Linked DNA regions of Gloeobacter violaceus PCC 7421. The main gene of each other region encodes a partner of the protein of the gene in region 2 in a complex. Links are inferred from orthologs where the notes say so. Each region holds a gene or a part of one and is shown on either strand. Other genes may lie near its edges.

Region 1 (4,529 bases), 1.0 Mb from region 2 along the record:
GCTTGCCCGTTCCGGGGTGACCAAAGATTTGCCCGATCACTCCAAGGTCTCCGGTTTTCCGGCCCAAGATCACCTGCTCGAACTCAAGCAGCAGGCGGCCCGCTCGCGCCTGCCGCAGATCGTCGAGCAGATGCGCCAGATGCAGCGGCGCATCGAGCAATTGGAAGTGCAGCTTTTGGGGAGGCTCTGATCGGTGCAGCAGCAGACCCTAGCCGCCACCGTCCAGCTTTCGGGCATCTCGTTGCACAAGGGGGCGTCCGTCGCCGTGCGGCTGTGCCCGGCTCCTCCGGATAGCGGCCGGTGCTTCGTGCGCGCCGATCTTGCCGGCACCCCGGCGATCCCGGCCCTGGCCCGCGGCTTTCGTCCCAGTCCCCTGTGCACCACCCTCAGCGAGAACGGCGCGGCGATCCAGACCGTCGAGCACGTGCTCGCGGCCCTCTACGGTCTGGGGATCGACAACTGCCGCATCGAGGTGGAAGGTCCCGAACTGCCCATCCTCGACGGCTCCGCCCGCCCCTACGTCGAGGCGGTGGTCCGCTCGGGAACCGTCCGGCAAAACGCTCCCCGGCGCTTCTATCAGATTGCCGAGCCGGTAGCCGTCTACGAGCGCGACGCCTTCGTAGTCGCCATGCCCACCGACACCCCGGCTTTGCAGGTCAGTTACGGCATCGACTTTCCCCACCCGATCGGCCGGCACTGGTTCAGCCTGGAGCTGACCCCTGAGAATTTTGCCCGCGAGGTGGCTCCGGCGCGCACCTTCACCCTCCAGTCCCAGGTCGAACAACTGCTTGCCTGTGGCCTGATTCAGGGAGGCAGCCTCGATTGCGCCCTGGTGGCCGGTGCCGACGACTGGCTCACACCGCCCACCTGGCCCGACGAGCCCGCCCGCCACAAGCTGCTCGATCTGTTGGGGGATTTGAGTCTGGCAGGAGTCGCCCTCAGTGGGCACATCGTCGCCTACAAAGCGGGCCACGCCCTGCACGGCAGGCTCGCCCGCGCCCTTGCCGAAAAGGTTCCCGTTCCATCCGTATGCTCCCAAAAGCCGTCCCAATGATCGACAACATCGAAATTCAGAAGATCCTCGCCCACCGCTACCCGTTTTTACTCGTCGACCGCGTGCTCGTCTTCGAGCCGGGGGTGCGGGCGGTCGGCATCAAAAACGTCACCATCAACGAGCCGTTCTTCCAGGGGCACTTCCCCGGCCGGCCGCTGATGCCGGGGGCCTTGCTCATCGAGGCGATGGCCCAGGTGGGCGGCATCGTCTGCGGGCAGTTGCCCGAGGCGGTGGGCAAGATCCCGCTGCTGGTGGGGGTCAACAAGACCCGCTTTCGCCGCCAGGTGGTGCCGGGTGATCAGGTGATCATCACCGCTGAGGATCTGCGCACCCGCCAGAAGCGCTTCGGGATCATGCAGACCCGCTCGGAGGTCGATGGCAAACTGGTAGCCGAAGCCGAGATTATGTTTTCCCTGGTAGATTGAGTCCAGCCATCTCCCGCCCATGCCACAATCGTCAAAAGTCATGAATCCACCCGCCTTGACGACACCTTTGATCCACCCCTCGGCCGTCATTCACCCGCGGGCTGTCCTGCACGAGAGCGTCCAGGTCGGCCCGTTTGCGGTGGTGGGTGAGCACGTGCGCATCGGGGCGGGCACGGTGGTCGGTCCCCACGCCGTGATCGACGGCTGGACGGAGATTGGCTGCGACAACGTCATCTATAACGGCGCCAGCATCGGCACCCCGCCCCAGGATCTCAAGTACCGCAACGAACCCTCGCGGGTGCGCATCGGCGACAACAACGACATCCGCGAATTTGTCACCGTCAACCGCGGCACCGACAAGGGCAGCGAGACCGTCGTGGGCGACAAGAATCTGTTGATGGCCTACGTGCACGTCGGCCACAACTGCGCCATCGGCGACAATGTCGTGATCACCAACGCCGTGATGCTCGCCGGGCATGTGCACATCGAGTCGCAGGCGCGCATCGGCGGCCTGGTGGGCGTCCACCAGTTCGTGCACATCGGCAGGCTCGCCTACATCGGCGGCATGGCCCGCGTCGACCGCGACGTGCCGCCTTTTACGCTGGTGGAGGGCCACCCGGGCCGCACCCGCGGCCTCAACTGGGTGGGTCTCGAGCGCGCCGGCATCTCCGACGCCGCCGGGGCCGACCGCGAGAGCTACCGGCTGTTGCGCCAGGCCTACAAGTTGCTCTACCGCTCCGCCACGCCCCTCGAAAAAGCCCTGGTCGAGTTGCAGGCCCTGGCGGGCAATCCCTATATCGATCACCTGCACACGTTTTTGAGCCGGTCGGTGGGCGACCCGGCGCGACGCGGTCCCACCCCCGCCGCCCGCAAGCGCCCCGGCGGCGACGACGCCTAAATCGATGGCAGCCCGGCTTTTTGTCAGTACCGGCGAGGTCTCAGGCGACCTGCACGGCAGCTATCTTATCCAGGCGCTGCGCGAGCGCCGTCCGGATCTGGAGATCCAGGCATTAGGCGGCCGGCGCATGGCGCAGTTGGGCATCCCGATGCTGAGCGACACCACCACCCTCTCCTCGATCGGCGTCGTCGAGGCCATTCCTTATATCCTGCCGACCCTGCGCATCCAGGCGCGCCTCAAAAAGCTGCTCACCAGCTTTCGCCCCGACGCGGTGGTGCTCATCGACTACATCGGCTCCAACGTCGGGGTGGGCAAGCTGGCCCAGAAGCTTGGTATCCCGGTGATCTACTACATTGCCCCCCAGGAATGGGTCTGGCGGACTTTTAAGGGAGACACCGCCCAGATCGTCGGTTTTACCGACCTCATCCTCGCCATCTTTCCGGAGGAAGCCCGCTTCTACACCCGCCACGGCGGCAACGTCCGCTGGATCGGCCATCCGCTGGTCGACATCGTCCGCACCACCGTGGGTCGTGCTGAATTTCGCGCGCGCATGGACACCCCAGCGGAGGCGCCGGTGGTAGTACTCACTCCGGCCTCACGCACCCAGGAATTGCGCCATTTGATGCCGCTCTTGTTCGAGACGGCCCGCGCCATCGCCGGGCAGTTGCCGGAGGTACGCTTCTGGCTTTCGGTCTCCACCCCGACCTTCCAGGAGGCCATCGAACGGGGCGCCAAAGCGGCGGGAATCGCCGTGCAGTTCATCCCCCCCGGCAGCAATTACGACGCGCTCGCCGCCGCCGACTTGTTGCTCACCAAATCCGGCACGATCAATTTGGAAGCAGCACTGTTGAACTTGCCCCAGGTGGTGGCCTACCGCGTCGATCCGCGCACCTACTGGTTCGCCAAAAAGATCATGGGCTTTACGATTCCCTACATGTGCCCGGTCAACCTGGTGGAGATGAGTGCCGTGGTGCCCGAATTTTTGCAGGACGAAGCTACGGTCGAGACCCTCTCTGCCGCAAGTTTGGAATTGCTCAAGGACCCCAAAGCTGCCCAGCGCATGCGTGAGGGGTACGCGCGGGTCAAAGCCCAATTGGGTGAACCGGGCGTCATCGCCAGAGGGGCGGAAGCTATCCTCAAGGTGCTCAACGGCACCGGTCTGTCCTGACCGCTTAAACCAGTGTCAAAAAGCCCAGCACGGCGACTCCGAGGTGAATAGCGACAAACGCCGCCCGGCCCAAAAAGCGGCCCCCCGGCAAACGCTTGCCCAAATCGGGCAACAACGGCAGCAGGAACAACCCGGCCACCACCCCGGCCATCGCAGCAAGCCCCAGAATCTTGGCAGGCAGAGCCTTGATGATGAAAAAGGCGGGCAGCATGTACCACTCGGGAAGCACCTCGGGGGTGGCGAAGACGTCGTAGGCTTCGATGAGGCGCGGCGGTTCGAGAACCGTGAGTACTAGCGCCACCCCGATCGATGCAATGACTACCAAAGCAATATCGAAGACCCGCGTATCGAGCGAGCGACCAACGGCGGGCAAGGTTTTAGAAGAGTTTTGCTTTTCTTGCTGCGTATACATGGGAGAACAAAGCCAGTACGGTGAACAAAGGCATCACGACGCTGTGCAACCAGTGGATTCGGGCGATGCTCGCGTCGCTCACCCCCGAACCGTTGAGCAGAAAATACTTGACCGCCGCCCCCAGAACCGGCACATCGGCGAGCAGATTCGCCTCGATCATCAAGCGCCAGTAAGCGTTCTGATCCAAAGGCAAGTAATAACCGGTCACATTCGCGCCGAGCAGCATCAGGCCCATCACCAGACCCGTCCACCACATCCATTTGGCCGGACCGCGAAAATAACCGTACCAGTAGGCCAAAGCGGTAAACGCCAGACTGCACACCAGCGTCAAAGAACTCGCCCACCAGTGCAAGCCGCGCACCGCCCAACCAAAGCTGGTCTGGTAAGTAATCTGCCGGGTCGAATCGTAGGCCCCGAGCGAAGGCACAAAGTTGGCCCCAAGCAAGACCCCCGTGAGCAACGCGAGGACCAAAAAGGTGACCGTCGCCGAAGACAAATAGGGCAGCCATTGCTTGAAACGCTCCTGGGCAGAGCGGTTGGTGACCTCCATCGGTCCATCCTGCAGCGCGCTA
Region 2 (4,537 bases):
ACAGCCAGGATCTCGGCGCCGGGTGGGACGGGTACCGGGGTGTCGAAGGTAAACAACAGCGGCGGCACCAGCAGCGGCTCCAAACCGAGGCGCGAGCGGGCGCGGGCCGGATCGGTGCCGATGGTGCCCGCCGGGTGGATGCGGTTGTCGGTAAAAAACGGAGCCGGGTGGCAAGCGGTGCAACTGGCTTGCTCGAAGACCCGGGCGCCGCGGCGCACTGCACCGGTGGCGAGCGCCTGACGATTGGATTGGGTGCGATTGGCGGGCGGCAGCAGGCTGTTTTGAAAGGCTGCCATCGCGTTGGCGGCAAACAGGAACGGGCCGCTGGCGCTGTCGTTGCGCCTGTCGGTGTTGGGGCTGAATACCAAGCCGTTGAACGTAAACAATGACGGAGAAAGATTGGGGTAGCTGCCGGTGCCGGGAGCAGGAACTTGATCTTCCAGTTCGGCCGCCTCCGGGTCGGGCGCCACCTCGCGCAGCCACTCGGAAGGTTTGACCGGCTTGCCCTGTGGCAGGCGCACCTTCGGATCGTTGGCGTTTTGCAGTACCGTTCCCAGGTACACTTCGCGGTCGATACCGAGGGTCGCTTCGCTAATCTGGGAGGCGGCCAGCAAGTTGACTTCTGAGGAGTGCACGCCGTTGTTTACAGAACTCAACCCGCCGAAAGGACCGGCGGCGAAGGAACCGTCTGCGGTGTAAGGGCCGCTTCTAAAGGTGAACAGATTCGGGATCTGCGTGGTGTCGTTGATGCCGTCCGGCGAACTTTCGAAATGGCCGAAGGGCACATCGAGCACCGCATTGTCGAAGGCTTGTTCGATTTTTTGCGGGTCGGGCAACTCGACGCGCCTGCCCTGGCTGTCGATGATCGTCTTGCCGCTGCCCCGATAGGCCGGATCGAGCGGATCGATGTTGAGGCGCGCGAATCCGGCGGCGGTATTTGGCGAGAGGGCGATGAGCAAGGGAATGTTGAGATCGCCGTTGGGCACCCCCTGCAAGGGGTTGCCGCTTTGTTTATGGCAGTCGTGACCTCCTCGGCGGATTAATACCAACCGAGATCCGCTTGCGCAAAATTATGCGCCTCGCAACCCCAACGAGCCTGTCGCCTGCGCAAAACGTTGCATGCGCCGCACGGTCAAGGCAGCCCCCAACCGGAGCGCAGGACTTTGTAAACAGCTTCGGGAAGCTGGACGATGACCGGCTCGGCCTCGGGTCTCAACCAGGACAGCAGCGTCTCGATCCGCTCGCGCGCCATCGCCGTGCAGCCGGCGGTGGGCGAGGCCGCACCGGCCCAGACGTGCAGAAAAATGCACGATCCGCCCGCGGGCCGGGGCGGATCGCTATTGTGAGCCACCACGATCACCCAGCGGTACAGTTCGTCGTCGCGGCGCATCACCTCGGCGGAAGACCAGGTCTCGGGCCGGTCGGGGCCGATGGAGACGATCCGGTTGTACTCGCGGGCTTGCGGGTCGTCCACGCAGCGGTCGGCAGCGGTAAGCGCTCGGTAAGTCACGGCTGTTCCGGGAGGTGGGGCGCTGCTGTAGCCATAAGTCTCATTCAACCGGTACACCCCCGCCGGGGAGCGGCCGTCGCCCTCGCGCTTGGTGGGTCCACCCGCCGCCGGGGCCGCCAGCCCCTGCCCCCACCCGAGGCCGCCGCTGCCGAGGACGATGGGCCAGGGATCGCCCACAGGTTTCCAGGTAACGCCCGAGCGCTCGTAGCGCTGCAAACGGCCGGTGGTCGCCCGCCAGTCGGCACTGGTGACCAGGATCAACTGGGCGGTATCCTCAGGAATCGGCACAGCGTGGACCACAACGGGCCAGATCAACCACAACAGCGCAACCCACCAGCTTCGCGACACGCGCACTCTCCACAGCCTGCGCCGAACAATCTAGCAGTTGCGGGTGTACCGTTGGCAGGGCAAACGATGTACCTTATACTGCACCCGACATCGCTCTTGCCGCCATGCTCTCGCTCAACCGCTATCAGTGGACGGTCCTCTTCGCCGCCTGGCTCGGCTGGGGATTCGACATTTTCGACAGTCTGCTTTTTAACTTTGTCGCCCCCAACTGCGTGCCGACCCTGCTGGGGCTGACCATCGGTTCGCCGGAAGCCAAAGAAGCGACATTGCAGTGGACGGGAATTCTCACTTCGCTGCTGTTGCTGGGGTGGGCGGCAGGCGGCATCCTGTTCGGCAAGATTGCCGATCAGATCGGTCGCACCAAGACGCTGCTGTTTACCATCATCCTGTACGCCGTGGGCACCGCCAGTTGCGCCTTCGCCCCCAATATCTGGGTACTGGCGCTGTGCCGGTTGGTGGCAAGCCTGGGCATCGGCGGCGAGTGGGCGGCGGGGGCGACGATGGTGGCGGAGGTGGTGCCCGAGAACAAGCGCGTCGAGGCGGGGGCGATTCTTTATACGGCGGCCCCGGCCGGTCTGCTGCTTGCGACCTTTTTGAATCTGCAGGTGGCGGGGGTTTTCTTGAAATCGAGCCCCGAGACCAGCTGGCGCTACGTATTTTTGTTCGGGCTCATCCCGGCGGCGGCGGCGCTGTTTGTGCGTCTTTTTCTCAAAGAGCCCGAGCGTTGGCAGCAGGTGGCAGGCAAGCAGAAGCCCCCCGCCATCGCCGAATTGTTCGAACGGCAGAACCTGCCTTTGACCCTGAGCGGCTTTTTGATGGCCGTCACGGCGCTACTCACCTGGTGGAGCAGCTCGGCGTTTATTCCGGTGGTGGCGACGGGATTGGCTGCCAGCGAGGCGGCCCTGCGCGGCCTCGCCAAGCCCGAGACCCAGGGTCTGATCGAAAACTGGAAAGCGATCGCCTCCAACAGCTTCAACCTAGGCGGCCTGATCGGCACCCTGCTCACCGTGCCCGCCGCCAAGTACCTGGGGCGGCGGACGATGTTCGCGCTGTATTTTTTGTTGTCGGGGGCGGCGCTGCTGGTCACCTTCGGTCTCGAACTACCCCCGGAGGTGCGGCTTTATTTGTATTTCCCGATCGGCCTCACGGTCTTCGGCGTCTTCGGCAGCTTTACCTATTACCTGCCGGAATTATTTCCGACGCGCCTGCGGGCCACCGGGGCGGGCTTTTGTTATAACGTCGGGCGGATCGTGGCGGCGGGGGGACCGTTCCTGGTGGGCTACATCGCAAGCCAGGGGGCCAACAGCCTGCAAAGCGCCCTGAGCACCCTCTTTTGGGTCGGCTTCGTGCCGCTGGTGGGGCTGCTGTTTATTCCCCTGGTGATCGAGACGCGCGGCCAGGTACTGGCGGACTGAATCAAGGCAACTCTGGTCATCTACGTGAGCGCCAGAACCATGCGCGCAATCCCCGGACAGCCGAGCGCCTCTTCGAAACCGGGATCGGTGCACTTTTCGACCAGCCGGAAGCCGGCTTTTTCGTAGATCCGCTGCGCGGCGCTGTTGCCGATGTAGAGATTGAGCTGGGCAGCTGAGAAACCCAGGCCGCGGCCCTTTTCGACCATGTGAATAAGCAGCGCGCTTGCCAGGCCGCGATCGCGATAGGCGGGCAGGGTGGCGACATGGTCGATGCTCCAGGCGTGTTCCCCTTCGCTCGGAGTACAACCTTCAAACGGCTCCACCCGCTCGTTCAACTCGGCAATTTGCCGTTCGCCCCAACCGATTTCGTAGAGCGCTTCACCCAGGCAGTGCAGACCCACAGCCCGGCTGTCGTAACCTGCGAGCACCGCCGCCACCCGCCGCTGTTCCTCGGCCACCACGAAATGCGACCAGTGAAACCAGGTCACCGTTCGGGCGCGCACCAGTTGCTCGAGCACCCCCAGCCGCTGCTCAAAAGAGCCGGGAAAAAACAGATCGTAGGGAGCCACCGCCAGGTGGGAGCGGTTCGCCAGGTAGGCCAGGTAGGCGATCTCGGGGCTGTCGGTGGGACGGGCGGGACGGATGGACATGGTGAATAGACCGGCTGATTCATCGTAGCCAGCCGCGTCCACGAGTCATCGATCGCCGGACAAGAAAGGTGAGACCCACCGGGGCCTCACCCATTACCTTTCAGCGCTGGACCCGCCGCGTCCGGCAGGAAAACTCTATCGCCCGGCCGCGCTGCTCAGCCGACGGGTCAACCGACACCCGCTTGCGATGTTGGTTGACCCGGGCCGCTTGACTCTTAGCGGCAGTTGGCGCTCGCCAGGGCGGTCGCGGTGCCCGCGTAGGGCGTCGAATCGGTGTACGGCTCCGAAGCGCGCGGACCGCTCTCGTCGTTGTCCGGGTTGAAACGCGGGTTGTCGATGCACTGCTCGGCGCCGGGGCTGAAGACCACCCCACCGAGGCGGCCGCCCTCGGCGCTCAGGGTAGGAGCGACGGTCTTGCCGGCCTGGATGTCTTTGATTTGCTGGACGCTCAGGCCGGGGTACTGCGAGCGCAGACCTTTGTCGACGGCCAAAGCGGGAACGCAGAAGGCGACGAGGGCAAAAGCGGCGAGGACGGGGGCAAAGCGACGGTGCATGGCGGTGTCTCCTGGGCTGAAAGTGTGTTTTTGAGCGCTCTGGGCTCATGACTTCATACT

The links.
Region 1: the proteins of GLL_RS04760 (region 2) and lpxA are in contact, whole or in part, in a crystal structure (PDB 4J09), measured with the Escherichia coli proteins. The link is inferred for Gloeobacter violaceus PCC 7421 from one-to-one orthologs.

Annotation. Positions count from the first base shown.
Region 1 is NC_005125.1:1,986,933-1,991,461, forward strand. What follows is about bases 474-3,448. They hold lpxA (acyl-ACP--UDP-N-acetylglucosamine O-acyltransferase), read left to right. Parts: upstream 474-1,519; coding sequence 1,520-2,377; downstream 2,378-3,448. Other genes in these bases: lpxC (UDP-3-O-acyl-N-acetylglucosamine deacetylase), read left to right, coding at 474-1,054; fabZ (3-hydroxyacyl-ACP dehydratase FabZ), read left to right, coding at 1,051-1,479; lpxB (lipid-A-disaccharide synthase), read left to right, coding at 2,382-3,448. Outside these bases: lpxD (UDP-3-O-(3-hydroxymyristoyl)glucosamine N-acyltransferase), read left to right, coding at 1-190; more of lpxC, read left to right, coding at 194-473; more of lpxB, read left to right, coding at 3,449-3,545; GLL_RS09680 (cytochrome b6-f complex subunit 4), read right to left, coding at 3,550-3,957; GLL_RS09685 (cytochrome b N-terminal domain-containing protein), read right to left, coding at 3,923-4,507.
Region 2 is NC_005125.1:965,263-969,799, forward strand. What follows is about bases 1,135-4,117. They hold GLL_RS04760 (MFS transporter), read left to right. Parts: upstream 1,135-1,962; coding sequence 1,963-3,273; downstream 3,274-4,117. Other genes in these bases: GLL_RS04755 (L,D-transpeptidase family protein), read right to left, coding at 1,135-1,858; GLL_RS04765 (GNAT family N-acetyltransferase), read right to left, coding at 3,294-3,923. Outside these bases: more of GLL_RS04755, read right to left, coding at 1,133-1,134; GLL_RS04770 (hypothetical protein), read right to left, coding at 4,139-4,477. UniProt on the Escherichia coli protein: Probably transports across the inner membrane the two dehydrated forms of N-acetylneuraminate (Neu5Ac), 2,7-anhydro-N-acetylneuraminate (2,7-AN) and 2-deoxy-2,3-didehydro-N-acetylneuraminate (2,3-EN).